DNA from 4 places in the Blautia difficilis genome. Region 1 is predicted to be linked to each of the others. Evidence: riboswitches for the same ligand, from Rfam matches in the RefSeq annotation. Region 1 holds a riboswitch; each other region holds the start of a gene.
What was found. A riboswitch is a leader RNA that binds a small molecule or an ion and turns the genes downstream of it on or off. The one in region 1 is predicted to bind cobalamin.
Positions count from the first base shown of each region.

Region 2: it holds a riboswitch for cobalamin, as region 1 does, so the genes downstream of both, H8Z82_RS03075 (sirohydrochlorin cobaltochelatase) here and H8Z82_RS14525 (leucine-rich repeat domain-containing protein) in region 1, are expected to answer to the same signal.
Region 3: it holds a riboswitch for cobalamin, as region 1 does, so the genes downstream of both, H8Z82_RS07065 (cysteine-rich small domain-containing protein) here and H8Z82_RS14525 (leucine-rich repeat domain-containing protein) in region 1, are expected to answer to the same signal.
Region 4: it holds a riboswitch for cobalamin, as region 1 does, so the genes downstream of both, H8Z82_RS10150 (ABC transporter substrate-binding protein) here and H8Z82_RS14525 (leucine-rich repeat domain-containing protein) in region 1, are expected to answer to the same signal.

Region 1 covers NZ_JACOQG010000032.1:4,329-8,306, reverse strand. The annotation lists gene H8Z82_RS14535 (adenosylcobinamide amidohydrolase) at 276-1,391, opposite strand; gene H8Z82_RS14530 (leucine-rich repeat protein) at 1,436-1,717, opposite strand; gene H8Z82_RS14525 (leucine-rich repeat domain-containing protein) at 1,695-2,255, opposite strand; cobalamin riboswitch at 2,459-2,661, opposite strand; gene tnpA (IS200/IS605 family transposase) at 3,494-3,925, shown strand; gene H8Z82_RS14515 (IS200/IS605 family accessory protein TnpB-related protein) at 3,956-3,978, shown strand, end outside.
Region 2 covers NZ_JACOQG010000003.1:14,720-18,697, forward strand. The annotation lists gene H8Z82_RS03070 (hypothetical protein) at 1-253, opposite strand, end outside; gene H8Z82_RS03075 (sirohydrochlorin cobaltochelatase) at 580-2,013, opposite strand; cobalamin riboswitch at 2,215-2,390, opposite strand; partial or broken gene hisI (phosphoribosyl-AMP cyclohydrolase) at 2,537-2,851, opposite strand; gene hisB (imidazoleglycerol-phosphate dehydratase HisB) at 2,914-3,504, opposite strand; gene hisD (histidinol dehydrogenase) at 3,522-3,978, opposite strand, start outside.
Region 3 covers NZ_JACOQG010000008.1:82,169-86,146, reverse strand. The annotation lists gene H8Z82_RS07070 (C40 family peptidase) at 1-1,408, shown strand, start outside; cobalamin riboswitch at 1,621-1,812, shown strand; gene H8Z82_RS07065 (cysteine-rich small domain-containing protein) at 2,092-2,385, shown strand; gene H8Z82_RS07060 (phosphatase) at 2,506-3,228, opposite strand; gene H8Z82_RS07055 (glycyl radical protein) at 3,535-3,978, shown strand, end outside.
Region 4 covers NZ_JACOQG010000015.1:17,057-21,034, forward strand. The annotation lists gene H8Z82_RS10140 (aspartate kinase) at 1-380, shown strand, start outside; partial or broken gene H8Z82_RS10145 (IS1634 family transposase) at 756-1,153, opposite strand; gene H8Z82_RS17145 (restriction endonuclease) at 1,128-1,412, shown strand; cobalamin riboswitch at 1,835-2,031, shown strand; gene H8Z82_RS10150 (ABC transporter substrate-binding protein) at 2,150-3,142, shown strand; gene H8Z82_RS10155 (FecCD family ABC transporter permease) at 3,144-3,978, shown strand, end outside.

The DNA of each region.
Region 1 (3,978 bases):
TTGTTCAGACCCTTGCATAGGGCATTAGTAAAAATGACGAATTTTAAATTTTTTTATTGATGTTATGTACTGTTTTTTATCCGTCATTTTTACTTTATCCACAACCACCCGGATTCGCCTTTTTGCGGCTTTTCCCTTATAATGTGTATATAGGTTTCAACGATTTCAGGAGGGAAGTGAGTGGACATTGAACTTATTCTATTCACTTCCCTTTTGTATTTCATCAGGAGAAAGCAGGCATAGAATATTTTTACCATAAAAATGTGATGATCCAACTATGATCTGACAGAAAAATAACAGATTAAAATATAAATCAGCTGTTCTTTAAGTGAAAATGTTTTCAGTACTTCGTTCTTCCATACATCTTCAGGATAAACATCGCCCAGATAAGTATCCCGTCCACAGTACAGTCCATAAAGAAGCAGCCTTTTTCCCTCTCGGACAGCCTCCGGTTCCATGATTAGTCCCCAGCGAAGCTGATCCATCAGATGAAGATAAAGAGACACACATAAAACCAGATTGCTGTTTCTGTTTCGCGATAGAAGTATTTCTTCCAGCTCAGAAGCTTTCTTAAAACTAATATTGTATGCATGAAAAAGAATCTCATGCTCTATATAAAAATCCCACAGAGTTCCCGGGGTGATTCCATATCTGCCAGTACGAACAAGAACCTGAAACTGTCTCGGACCACAGGCAGCTGTCTGTTTCATCAGGGCATGTTTTACTGCCATACGGACTGCCCTGCCAATCAGCTCTCCAAGCTTGGAATGTCCGGAGGCATCGGTAAGTGTCAGCTCACCCTCCATAGCCGAGGCAATCACCATTCCGTCAGTACCAGAACCTGTCGCGATTTCTTCTGAATAACAGCTTCCAAGTAAGAGATGTGAAACGGCCGCTGCTTTTGCCTCCGAAGCAATCATCATTGAGCGGACCATGGCTGCCTCTGTAACATTCTGATTGATATAGATAAAAACATTGATCGTACCGGGTGGCAGCATCTCGTAAGCGCCGTTTCTTTCATAGTAAGAAGAAGGATCTCCCGGACACATTCCGTTTGAATCAATTCCCCCTGTAACAGCAGCAGTCACGGATAACTCCTGATAACAGATTTTCTCAACAGCACACAGTTCAGTCCATGCCGCTGTGCTGAGTGCGGTTGCTGTCTGCGGATCAATTCCCAGCTCTTTTGTATGAATGTTCAGGTCTTCCTCATAGGTGTTTCCAAGCATTTCACATTCATAGGCACCATTCATGCAGTTGATATTTAAAGCATGCGTGAGATGAGCAGTGATCCCGCCATTAAGAGGACTGGTGCTAAGAACCCTTGTTTTTCCCGGAAAAGAAAAAACAGTACATCCCTTCTTTTGAAAATAAGTAAAAGTATCATTCATAAACATTCCTCTTTTTTGTCTGTTCAATACAGATTTTGTTGTTATTAGGAAAAGTATTCTACTTTGAATCCTGACTGCTGGCAGTATCTGTCTACTTTAGAACCTTTATAACAGCGGATCGTAGCCGCTTTGTTGATGATCCATTCCCCGATAAATTCAGGATCATGGCGAATCTCCAGATACTGCAGGCGGTTACATCCATGAAAGATCCATTTTCCAAGGTATCTGACATTGGGCGGAATCACCACAGAGGTCAGATTACAGCACTTAAAAAAAGCACTCTCATCAAGGACTTCCAGCGAATCAGGCAGCTGCAGCGAATCCATTCCGCAGAAATAGAAAGCCTGCTTTCCGATAACCCTTAAATCCCCCCCCCGGAAAAGAAATACAACTCAGTTTCTTACATTTATAAAAAGCCCTGTCATCGATTTCTTCCAGAGAGGCAGGGAAAACAACTTCCGTAAGAGTAGCGCATTCTGAAAAGGCATTCGGACCGATAAATGTCAGTTTGCTGTTCGGGGCGAACTCCAGACTGTTCAGTTTTCGGCCATTGTTAAATGCATTTTTTGGAATACTGGTAAGGCTGGCGGGAATTTTGACTTTTTTCAGAGAAATGCAGTCTGAAAATACCCCTATGCCAAGTTTTTGCAGATGTTCAGGAAGCTCTATTCTGCTTAACCGGGAACATCCCTGAAAGGCTTTGTTTCCAATCTGTTCCATTTCATAGGGAAATACCACAGAACGAATATCAGGTCTGTTAAAAAAGGTTTCTGCTGAGATAGAGCGGCAGTTTTGTGGAAGTTCCATATTCTTCTCAATATACTGTCCGCAGTTACGACGCGTAAGTGTCAGAGAATTTGACATAAAAAAATACTCCTTTGCTGATAGACAATGTTGTTTTCTCTGCATGGGAGTAGTATGGACTATGATAAAAATAACAAGGTACCAATAACTGCCGGTGTTCTATATTCCTTAAAAGGAACAGAGAAAACATATGTAAGGATGATACTTCTGTAAAAAAGAGAACACTAAAGAAGATCACCCTTCCATTTCCTATTGCGTGTAGTTAATGGCGGCAGTTTATAGCAGGTATTCTGACTCACGCAGTAACGCCATGTCTCTCCTTCTCGCATAACGATGCAATGGATATGAGATATGGCTGCACGTATACAGCAGCACGACTGTTCAGGATTCTGACCTGATTCCCTCTTAGCTGAAAGTCCGACATTTCTATACCGTGACTGACAGAACTAAAAACCGGTAATTGTCAATGAATGTTCGATTAAATCGTATTATACACTTTTTTGGAGAAAAGACAACAAATTTTTTGAGGGGGAGACAAAATCAGGGAGGGGACGCGCAGGGAAAGCGTTTCTTTTCTGTGCGGTTTCGGCATCTAAGAGCTTCTAAGGCGAAAAAAATCTGCTAAAAGCATGAGCCGTCTTGTCAAACTCGCTCCGCTGCAGGCTCCGCTCAGACACGTGAGGCAGCCGGCTCATAACGCAGATTTTTTTTACCTAAGAATCTCTAAGATGCCTGCAAATGCACAGAAAAGAAACACTTTTCCTGCGCTGGTTACTGGATGTGTGGGAATTTGATTTTACAGGTAATGTTTTTTGTTTTGGAACAGTAATTGAACAGTAACGTGTGAAATAGTACTTGTTTTTTTGAACAGCATATTTTAAACTATAGACTATAGTGAAAATCTTATATCACCCGTGCCAGGTCTGGCGGTTCATAACGGATTTCTCTGGCGTTCGCCGACATTTTCACAAAGATAATTTAAATTTTATAATGGTAAAGCAAACATTCCTGAATATTATAACATTCTGCCCGTTGGCTTTGCCTGAACGGGAGGTGGGAATAAAACAGTTCATGGTTGATTAAGGGTTGTTTTGGAGGTTCTCAAAGCTCTGGGAAAATGTTATAATAAGGAGGAATTAAATGAACAATACGATTTTTGATGATGTGTTCCGCACAATGGTTGAATAACTGCGCGTCGCATTCTCGTTACTTTCAGTGATGAGTTAGACGCGCAAATTTTTTTACTAAACAACAGAACAAATGTTTACATAAACCAATACATATGGTATAATATTTATATGGAAAAAGATATATTTAATATAGATAAAAACAAACTTTCATATGGTAGGGGATATGTCTATTCCTTGCAGTATCATCTTGTCTGGTGTACAAAATACAGAAAAAAGGTTTTAAAAAACGGAATCGATACAGAATGCAAAGAAATGTTACAGAATCTTGCAGAAGAATATAAATTTCAGATTCTGGCAATGGAGGTGATGCCGGATCATATCCATCTGCTTGTGGACTGTAAACCTCAGTTTTATATTTCAGATATGATCAAGATCATGAAAGGAAATCTTGCACGCCAGATGTTTCTTGCGTATCCGGAGTTAAAAAAGGAACTGTGGGGTGGGCATCTGTGGAATCCGTCTTACTGTGCCATAACGGTCAGTGACAGGAGCAGAGACCAGGTGCTTGCCTACATCGAAGGACAAAAGGAAAAAGCCTGACAGAAGAAATGATTTGTTGGAGGAAAAGAGATGCAGACCGTATCCAGCTATGG
Region 2 (3,978 bases), on a different contig from region 1:
CATTGGCCTCGTTTACATGGAACATGCTGCTGTCTGTATCAAACTCAGCTGTGTAAACCCCATCCTCCAGAGCTGCGGAGTCTGCAGTATCCTTAGCATCACTGTCCTTGGTATCTGCGTCTTTGGCATCTGCATTCTTGCTGTCCGCTGCTTCTGTGGTTTCTTTTGTTTCTGCCAGTACAGGGCTGGTACCGATTAAAGCGGCTGACATGGTCAGCGCAGATAAAAATAATACGAATGAACGTCTTTTCATAATAATGTCTTCCTTTCTGTTACCTGTCTGTTACATAAAATGTCTGGGTAAAATGTATGTTACTGTTCACTTCGTTCCCAGCAACACGCTTCGCGATGCACAGAATTTATGCTAATCGCATAAATTCGCGCGGTATGTCTCGGGTTTTCTGTGACCTTCGCTCACAAAAAACACCTCGCGGGATATTACCAGTGAACAGTAACGAAATGTATCTATTCCAGACTTAATATCTACATAATACATCTGCCCGGAAACTATTGCAAGTATCCGGGCAGATTCTGTTGCCTGTACCGGTTATCCGGCAGGCCTGATTTTATTTAATTTGATTATTCAGCATCTGCTTCTTCTGTTGCTGTTTCATCTGCTGCTGCATTATCTGTTGCAGTTTCATCTGTTGCTTCATTTTCTGATGCAGTTTCATCATCTGCTGCTTCAGCGTTCTCATCTGCAGCTGCATCATCTGTTGCTCCCAGGGAGTCGATTGCTGCTTTTGTATGAGCTACATACAGATCTTCTACTGCTGCAATTCTTCCAAGTCCTTCGATCTGGCAGTCAACACTGTCGAAATCTCCAGATGCTACAAACTGGCTCTTCCAGGAATCTTCATCATCGCCGGCCATATCGTTGTTTGCATGGTCACCTGCAACAACCATCAGAGGACGAATGATTACATTCTTGAATCCTGCTTCTTTTACCTTTTCGATTACTTTATCGCATGCGGTATCTTCCGGTTCACCTTCAACAGTACCGATGAAAGCGTTTGTGAATCCAAGATCATTCATCTGTGTCTGCATCTGGTCGTAGGTTACGTTTGCTGTATGGGAAGTACCATGTCCCATGAATACAAATGCTGTACCAGCATCTGCGGCTGCCTTCATATCATCGAATCCGGCTACCTTGCAAGCTTCATCTGTAATTGCCTGGGCAACTGCTTTTTTGTCATCGTTGATCACAGTAGCGTCATCACCAACCTCACCAAGCATTGGTTCAGCGATTGCTACAGATTCAAATTTATCTTTGTATTCATCAATTGCTTCTGTCATTTCATCATATTCAGCACCATGCATCAGATGAGTAGGCTGTACAACCAGGTTCTTAACGCCGTTAGCTACTGCACGGTCCAGTGCCTGCTGCATGTTGTCGATCACTTCGTTATCTCTTGCCTGTACATGGTTGATGATGATCTGTGCTGTGAAAGCTCTTCTTACAGACCAGTCCGGATATGCTGCTGCCAGAGCATCTTCAATGCCTTTGACATCCTCTGCACGGCTGTCGTTAAAGGAGGTACCAAAGCTTACTACTAAAAGCTCGTTTTCACCGATTTCATCCTGGTTGCGAGGATCATCTTTGGAAGCATCTCCTGTGTCACGTCCGAAGTAGTCAGGATCTGCATTTTCACCTGTTACCAGTTCCTTCTGGGCATCTGTCAGCTTATCCCATGCTTCTTTGGCTGCCTTACAGTCATCATCTGTTGTGTCTGTTCTTTCCTGAACATAGATTTTATCGATCAGTGCGCCAACCTCATCAGCTGCCTTCTGATCATCGGAAGAAGCATCAGCATCTGCGGAAGCGTCATCTGTAGCTTCTGCATCTTCTGCTGCTGTATCCTCTGTAGCTGCTGCGTCATCTGTAGCAGCTGCGTCATCGGCGGATTCTTCTGTAGCTGCGTCCTCTGCAAATGCAACTGTGCCGGTAGCTGCTGTCATAGAGCAAGTCATTGATACTGCTAACAATAAGGCTAACATAGATTTTCTTTTCATGGTGTTTATCCTCTTTTAATAATTAAATATTTCCGGACGGATGTATGCAAAGAAAAACAGCCACATCTCCGCAGCTGTTACTTTTCTCATTATACACGGTTTGTATCGGATTTCGTAAATACCGCATCTAACATAAGGATCCGGCAGGATACGATAAGAACTATGTAAGTCATGAGAACAAAGGTACTGTAAACCGCAGACCTCAAATTCCACGCTAAGGCAGATCTCCTGACTTCGTTCATCGCTGCTTCTCCCTTCCCGGTAAACCAGTGGTTCTGAAAAACAGCTCCCTTACACAGTGACGGTATCGTTCCGGATTCTCACCGGATTCCCTTTTGCACATCCATTAGGATGCAACCTTAACGTTATAACTCTTGCACATATTCAATTCGGATACTCTTTTTTTACCACAAATTTTAAAGATTGTCAAGAATAAGACGAAAATTAGCAAAAATCGTTTTGTATTTTTCAGACATTTTTCCGGATATTGGGAGTATAATGTCGAAAATCTTCAGAAAGCTTACCTTTGGTACAGTGGTTTGAAAAAGCAGGTTCTGTTTCCGGTGTGACAGGCGGCTCCCACCTGCTCCACCCTGGCCAGGATAGTGTCGTTGTCGCAGTCCAGGGTAAGGGATTTCACATATTGGAGATGTCCGGAGGTCAGACCCTTGGTCCACAGTTCATTGCGGCTTCTGCTCCAGTAGGTCATTTTTCCTGTCTCCACAGTGGTATTGTAGGCCTCTTCATTCATATAGGCCAACATCAGTACTTCACCAGTCTCATAGTCCTGTGCTATTACAGGTACCATTCCGTCACTGTTTAACTTAAAGTCTGCCCAGGTGAAGGTTTTTTCCCCGGACTGCTGTACAGGGGTAATTTTTTTATTCATATATGCCTCCTTTATGCCAGACTTCCCTTTGTGGAAAGTACGTCTGTGATCCGTGGGTCATAGGAGGTAGCTGCGTCCAGTGCCTTGGCGAAGCTTTTGAACATGGCTTCTGCCACATGGTGATTGTTGCCGCCGCTTAAGACCTTGATGTGCAGGTTCATGCCGCAGGAATAGGAAATAGCATAGAAAAACTCCTTCACCATTTCTGTAGACATATCTCCGATCCGGTCAGCGGTAAACTCTGCATCCCAGGCAAAATAGGGTCTGCCGGACAGGTCAATGGCACAGAGCACCAGGGATTCATCCATAGGAAGGATGCAGCTTCCGTAGCGTTTTATGCCCTTTTTGTCACCGATTGCCTCTTTTAATGCTGTTCCCAGTACAATTCCGGTGTCCTCAATGGTGTGGTGGTCATCTACCTGCAGATCTCCCTTTACTTTTACGTTCAGGTCAAAAAGTCCGTGTCTGGTAAAGCCGTCCAGCATGTGGTCAAAAAATCCTACGCCTGTCTCAATATGAGAACATCCGGTTCCGTCCAGGCTGATCGTTAATTTAATTTGTGTTTCTTTTGTATTTCTTTCTACCGAAGCTTCTCTGGCCATTGTATGTCTCCTTCTGATTAGTTCTCTTCTTCCTCAAAACGTACTGCAATGGAGTTTGCATGTGCAGTCAGCTGTTCAGATGTTGCAAACTGGACAATATCCTTGTGGATGTCCCTCAGTGCAGCTTTGGAATAATAGACAATGCTGGATTTTTTGATAAAGTCATCTACAGAAAGGGCGGAGAAGAATTTGGCAGTTCCGTTGGTGGGAAGTACGTGGTTTGGTCCTGCAAAATAATCTCCCAGAGGTTCAGAGCTGTATTCTCCGATAAAAATAGCTCCTGCATTCTTAACCTTCATCATATCCTCAAAGGGGTTGGCTGTAACAATCTCCATATGTTCCGGTGCAATTTCATTGGCTGCCTCAATAGCCTCATCCATGTCCTCTGCAATCAGGATGTAGCCGAAATTATCCAGGGACTTCTGGATGATCTCTTTTCTGGAGAGAACTTCTACAAAGCCCTTTACTTCCTGG
Region 3 (3,978 bases), on a different contig from region 1:
AAAAATTGTATGTCTTACATTAGCACTGCTTATGACTGCATCACAGGCCGTAAGCGTAAGCGCTTCCAGAGAAGATGATTTAAGAGAAGAACAGGCGATTACAAGCCAGCAGCTTGATGCCACATATTCCCGCATGGATGAACTGGCAAATGCAAAGGCACAGCTTGAGAGTGAAATTTCAGAGTTGGATTCCAATCTTGTTAGTGTTATGGTTTCCATCGATACTCTTAAGAATGATATCAGCAATAAAGAGGTTGATATCATCAGAACAAAGCAGGATCTTGCAAAAGCGCAGAAGGCCAGAGATAAGCAGTACGAGAGTATGAAGAAGCGTATCCAGTGTCTGTATGAGCAGGGCGGTGATTCTGCATGGTTCCAGATGATGTTGAATTCCGAAGATCTCAGTGATCTTCTTACACGAGCTGAGAATACCCAGCAGATGTATGAGCAGGACAGAAAAAATCTGGACAAATATGTGAAGACCATTGATGAAGTAAATAATTTAAAAACACAGTATGAGTCTGATAAGGCAGAGCTGGAAGAAATGAAATCTTCTTATGAAGAGCAGTCTTATACTCTTCAGTGCCAGATTGATCAGAAAAAATCTGAGTCTGCTGATTATGAAAATGAAATCGCATATGCACAGCAGCAGGCAACAGAATATGCAAATCTTCTGGCAGAGCAGACTGCAGAGATCCAGCAGCTGGAAGCAGAGCGTATTGCGGCAGAGGAAGAGGCCAGACGTCAGGCAGAGGAAGAAGCTGCAAGACAGGCGGCAGAAGAAGCTGCTGCAGCAGAGGAAGCAGCAAACTCAGAAGATGTAGAGTATGATGAGGATGGAAATCCGGTTGAAAATACAGATGAGGATACAGACGAAGATACCTATGAGGAATCAGATGATGTAGAATATGATGAAGATGGCAATGTCATTGATAATGCACAGTCCGGTGAGGATGTGGAATATGATGAGTATGGCAATGTTATTGATTCTGACAATACAGTATCAAAGGAAGATTATGAAGAAGAACAGTCTTCTGATTCTGACAATTCTTCTTCTGGTTCAGGTTCAGGCTCTTCTGTAGTGGATTATGCTACACAGTTTGTGGGAAATCCATATGTATGGGGAGGAACAAGTCTTACAAGTGGTGCAGACTGTTCTGGATTTGTACAGAGTGTATATGCCAACTTTGGAGTAAGTCTTCCGAGAACTTCTTATGAACAGCAGAACTGTGGAACAGAAGTATCTTATGCAAATGCGCAGCCGGGTGATCTGATCTGCTATGGCGGCCATGTGGCAATTTATATGGGAAATGGACGTATTGTACATGCATCCAACTCTGTAGATGGTATTAAGATCAGCGACAATGCTGCATATAGAACAATTGTATCAGTAAGAAGACTTGTATAATCTGCAAAAGATTATATCCGATCAAAAAAAATAATGAGAAAAGGCCAGGTGACATCCATATGTGCTGTTACCTGGTTTTTGTTTGAAAAAAAGTCAAGCGGATATTCGCAATCCGCTTCGCTACTTGCTTGATTCGATTAAAAAGTTTCTGAAAAACTTTGATAAATAGTTGACATTCTCTAACAGTGATGCTATTATAAGGTCAGTATAATTCCATATAGAACATATTAAGTGCTGATACTGTTATTATACGGTACAGAGAGAGGGAATCAGGTGAGAAACCTGAGCGATCCGGTCACTGTAACAGAGGAGCAAATCTCGCAGATCCATTGTGCCATAGCATGAGAAGGAGAGAGGAGCGATGAGCCTGGAGCCAGGAAACCTGCTTAGTATGGCGAGGTTAAACTTCCGTGTAAAGTGTAACAACCAACTCCGTTGAATCCGCAGCTTCGGAGCGTTGTCTGCTTTTTTTCGAAGGCAGACATTTTTTTATGGAATGCGCCTGTTCTTTATGAATTATACATGATTAAATGGCAGGCGATACTACTTCGGAAATATTCGTTCCCTCCGCGCACTCATGAACGGATTAATCTTCTACCCCGGAGTAGCATCGCTCCCTCTTTATTATGGAGAAAATGATAGATTGATCTGTTATCTGCTTGTTTGGAAGAAGGAAATGAGATATGGAAAAACCATATTGGGAAGATAAAGAGTATTCTTTTTTTAGTCATAAAAAATGTGAGTTTTTTCCCTGCCATAAGGGAGCAGATCCTGAGGATTTTAACTGTTTGTTTTGTTATTGCCCTTTATATGCACTGGGGGATCAATGCGGTGGGAATTTTCGATATACAGACAGTGGATTGAAGGACTGTACCAACTGTCAGCTTCCTCATAAGAGAAAGAACTATGGATATGTGACCGGGAAATATCAGGAACTGGCTGAACTGATGAAGAAAATGCGCGCAGATCAGCAGTAAGGATGGTTGACCGGTGAAGATAAAAAAGATCATCAATGGATATTTATATGAGAAATATCTGTTGATGATCTTTTTTTATATGTCTGCATAAGAAATGGCATGAACACATATTGGAAACAACTAACGGGTTTGAAGAAAAACCTTCAGTCTGGGAATCTGATTGTTCAGAATCAATGATTCGGGAAAACCAGTCTGATGAACAAACTCTGCTGCATAGGTAAAATCTCCTACATGCTCTTTTCCATGGCTGTCGCTGGATAAAACAATGGGAAGCCGATATTTAAGGCAGCAACGAAGGATTTCTGCGTTATTTGCCCTGGTGTCACCGCGGTATCCGCCGGGAGTCAGTGAGACTTCGTTGATTTCAAAAATTACATTTTCTCTGCTGGCTGTATAAGCCAGTGTATCGTAATCCACCGGAAAAGCCGGGTTATCACAATGGCCCAGAACCTTTACGGCAGGATACTTCATTGCATTCTGGTATGCAAGAGTATTCTCTTTGACAGTTCCGGATCTGTAGTTCTGGCTATGCATACTTATGATAGCGTAGTCCAGATTAGACAACAGCTCATCACTTAGATCTACATGTCCCTGAATGTCCAGAATATTGAGTTCTACGCCATAAAGTACTTCTACACCAAAACGCTTTCTGGGGCAGAATGGCAGCCCGCGGAAATAAGAAGATGTGCCGGAAGCAAGCGTGCCGGGACCGTGATCCGTAATGCCCAGAAGCTTCATGCCTTTGCGTCCGGCTTCTTTTGCCATATCGGAAATTGTGCAGGAAGTACCGTGTCCGCTTGCAATGGAATGTGTATGGATATCTGCAAGATACGTAAGGATCATCCCCTTTTAAATAAAATTAATGACTGTTTTGCAGAGATATTCTGAAAAAATATATATAACAATTATGACAGAAAGAAGAAAGATTGTCAATTGGGGTTCAAAATAAAAACAACTAAATTTCACAAACAATTCAAACAAAAAACAACATATAAACAGTTTGAAATATGTTGTTTTTTGTTGACCTTATGAGGCGAATGAGGTATAATGACTTTACATGAGTACATGAAAAAGAGAAAGAAATTTGTCTGAGCGTTGGGAATGGCAATGCGAAGATGAAAAACTCCTCTTTCATGAGAAAGGAGAAATATGGAAAAATTTCAAACATCAGATATTCCCAAATCTCCGAGAATCCAGAAGCTGGTAGATGCCCTTTATGAGCACATGCCGGTGATCGAATCTTCCAGAGCGAAGCTTCTGACGGAATCTTATAAGGAGACGGAAGGTGAACCGATCATTACCCGCAGGGCCAAAGCATTTGCGCATATTCTGCATCATATTCCGATTATCATCCGCGATAATGAATTGATTGTAGGAAGCAGTACTATTGCTCCCAGAGGATGTCAGACCTTCCCGGAATTTTCCTATGAATGGCTGGAGGCTGAATTGGACACAGTTGCTACCAGAACAGCTGACCCATTTGATATTGCAGAGCAGACTAAAGCTGATCTGCTGGAAGCAGATAAATACTGGAAGGGAAGAACAACCAGTGAACTTGCTACTTCCTATATGGCACCGGAAGCCATTAAGGCT
Region 4 (3,978 bases), on a different contig from region 1:
AGGTACTTCAGGTATTCGAAGATCAGGGAATCAGCTTTGAGCATGTTCCATCAGGAATCGATACAATGACTGTATATGTACATCAGGATGAATTCGAAGAAAAGGAACAGCAGGTAATCGCAGGAATCCATCGCGCAGTACAGCCGGATTTCGTAGAAATGGAATCTGACCTTGCACTGATCGCTGTTGTAGGACGTGGTATGAAATCCACCAGAGGTACAGCAGGAAGAATCTTCTCAGCACTTGCTCATGCAAATGTAAATGTGAAGATGATCGATCAGGGTTCCAGTGAGCTGAATATCATTATCGGTGTGGAGAACAGAGATTTTGAAACTGCGGTAAAGGCAATTTATGATATCTTTGTAATTACCCAGATCTAATTGAGAATTGCAGGAGCTCCTTCACAGCGGAGCAATTTGTGGATATGATGTTTACCAATTATAGGATAAACAAAATAATGGACCGTCAGAAATCAGCATAGAGATTTCTGGCGGCTTTTTATATTATAGGAAATTACTCCGTAATGTTCCTATAACATAAAAAAGCCCTCCGGGCAGGATCGCACTGCGACGGAGCGGGATTATGTCGCTGAAGCGACCTGTTGTAGGCGGAGAATCCTGCAAGCAGGATTCTTTCTTGAATTCAGGAGTTTTTACATGATCCTGCCTTTGACAGTTATTAGAAGAAAAAATCGCTGTATCCATTGATTTTACTGGGGTTCAGCGATTTTTGCCGTTGTTTTGAAGTATAATAATTTATTCCTTCCCTTTACTTTTTTTCTGTATTGTTTTCATTTTGCTCTTTGTTATAAATTGATAGTCTGTCCTAAAACCACAGCTTTCATGAAGAGCATTCGTAATCTTTTCGCGTTTATACAGCGGGATGAATCCCTGTTCCTGTATTTCTGCAAAATTCATTGCCTTTAGAGAGTCCAATAATTCTTCACAGGTATATTGCAAATTTAACTTTTTCTCAAGATAACGGTAGATTGTTAATGAGAGAAAACAGATTAGAAGATGAGCTTTAATCCTGTTATCATCCTGTAAATAAACTGGTCTTGCAGAAAAATCAGTTTTCATAATACGAAAACATTCTTCAATCTGCCTTCGCTTACTTTTAAAATATCATTGACATCATCATCCAAAAGATCTGTACTGCTGAATGGATTCTATATTTCGACACCGGTAGGAAATTATAATCCTGACTGGGCAATTGCTTTCTATAAGGGAAAGGTAAAGCATATTTATTTTGCAGCTGAAACCAAGGGCTCTATGTCCTCTATGCAGCTGCGTTCGATTGAGGAATCTAAGATACACTGCGCACGGGAACACTTTAAGGCTATCAGTAGTGACAGCGTTGTTTTTGATGTTGTGGATAGTTATCAGAGTCTTTTTGATATGGTGATGAGATAAGGCGTTAAGGGATAATATTTCCTCAACAATCATAGGAAAGAGTGCTGTGTATGTCATCTTTTGTATCTCTCTGTGAATAGCACGAATGTAATTCAATGTCTTATGGATTGCAAGACATGCTATATGAGTGGTGCGCGAACTTTATCCCCCCCCCCGGCAGGGGCGGTCAACCTCTGGGAATTCCAGCAAATACAAAAAAGTAAGATTATCAAAAATATTGTTAAAGAAAATTCTTTACTTTGGTTAAAGCGTAAGTTATAATAATTTTGCTTAAAAGCTATAAATGAGCAAATACCGAAAATTGCACAAAATTTGTAGCTGGTTGTACACATTACGCGAACATTAAACTACTTTATTCTTTTTTACTGTCCGCATACTGAAGATTTAATTGTGCAGTTTCTCAAATTTGCTCATTTATAGTTAAAAGAATAAATGTGCCAAGTGCTGAAAAATATATAAAATTTACACTATTTTCAGAAGAGGGAATCAGGTGAGAATCCTGAACGATCCGGTCACTGTATTCAGTTATGCCACATTCATATCCATTGCATTTTTATGTGAGAAGGGAATGGGGATTTAAGCTGTAAGCCAGGAAACCTGCTTGGTTCATAGAAAGAAACTTCCGTGTAAAGTGCTGTCTTTCGTATCATGTTTTTTTGTGATGCCCGCTTTTTCATGGAAGCGGACTTTTTTCTTTTAAAAGCAAAAAAACAAAAGAAAAAATAAGGAGAAAAAGCATGAAAAACATGAAAACAGCAGCAGGAATGTTATGTCTGGCAGGAATTCTCAGCCTGGGAATGGGAACAACTGTATTTGCGGAGGATGGAGACAGCCATTATCCCGTAACAATCACAACCTACAATTATGAGAACGAACCGGTTGAAATGACTTTTGAGAAAGCTCCGGAGAAAGTATTTGCATATGCAAACTCCAATATCGAAGAGCTTCTGGCACTTGGTCTCGGTGATAAGATCGTAGCTGCTTGCGGTCTGGACGGTGATGTGCGTGAGGATTTAAAAGATGAATTTGACAAGATTCAGTATATGGATACCAAGCCATCCAAAGAGGAAGTTGTTGCAATGGAGCCTGATTTTATTGCGGCATGGTATTCTTCTTTCGATGATGACTGGCTTTCTGATGTAAGTTTCTGGCAGGAGAGAGATGTAAATACATACATGTCCCTGAACAGTGCTGCAAAGGGACCGGCTTCTGAGTTCCCACGTACAATTGAAGACGAATATGAGGATATCCTGAACATTGGCAAGATCTTTGATTGCGAAGACAAGGCAGAGGAAATCGTTGATCAGATGAAGGGTGAGATTGATAAAGTAAAAGAGCATGTAGAAGGAACAGACCCGTTATCCGTAGCAGTTCTTGAGGATGAGGGAGATTCCTTCCGTGTATATGGAACAGAGACACTTGGCGGAAATATTCCGGAGACACTTGGTGCAGAGCTGAAGCTTGGTGCAGAGAACTCTGAAAACGTTGGTGCAGAGGATCTGATCGCAGCTGATCCGGACGTATTATTCATGATCAACTATGATGGATTTATGACATCTGATGAGGCAATCGCTGATATTACAGATAACCCTGCATATGCGAGCCTTTCAGCAGTTAAGAACAACAAAGTATTCTCTGTAAACTTGAATGAAGTATACTGCAGCGGTGTCAGAACCTATGACGGAATTATGACATTTGCAAAAGCATTATATCCGGATCTGTACGAATAAAATGAAAAGAAAACCGGATTTTAAAAATGGAATTTTTCATGGAAAGCCGATCTATGTGCTGGCGGTGATATTACTGACTGTGCTTCTGGTGATATCCATTCTGACTGCAGTTACCATTGGTTCTGTAGATCTTTCTGTGAAAGATGTGTATAGTGTAATTTTGTATAAAGTGTTTGGAATCGGGGATCCGGAGGTTTATGGTGTAGGAGCCATGTCTGATATTGTGTGGTTTATCCGCCTTCCCCGTATTCTTCTTGCAACAGCCGTTGGCATGGGTCTGGCAGTTGCAGGTGTGGTAATGCAGGCCATTGTGAAAAATCCGATTGCAGATCCGTATATTCTGGGTATTTCCTCTGGTGCATCTCTTGGTGCAACAGTGGCAATCTTTCTTGGAGTTGGAGCCGTATTTGGCTCCAACTCTATTGGAATCTGCGCATTTATCGGAGCCTTCCTTATTTCTGTACTGGTACAGATCACTGCAAATATAGGAGGCCGGGCAAATTCAGTCCGACTTCTGCTTGCAGGTACAGCACTTGGAAGTGTGTGCAGTGCATTTTCAAACTTTGTTGTCTATATTGCGGGCGACAGAGATGGAATCCAGACAGTTACTTTCTGGCTGATGGGAAGTTTGGCAGGTGCGAAATGGGAAAATCTGGCTGTGATTATTCCCTGCGTTTTTATAGCAACCCTGTTTTTCTGCACCCAGAGCCGTATTCTCAATATGATGCTGCTTGGAGATGAGGTATCCATCACATTAGGAACTGACCTGCACAGATATCGTCAGGTGTATCTTGTAGTGACAGCACTGTTGATCGGTTTTGTGGTATATTCCGCAG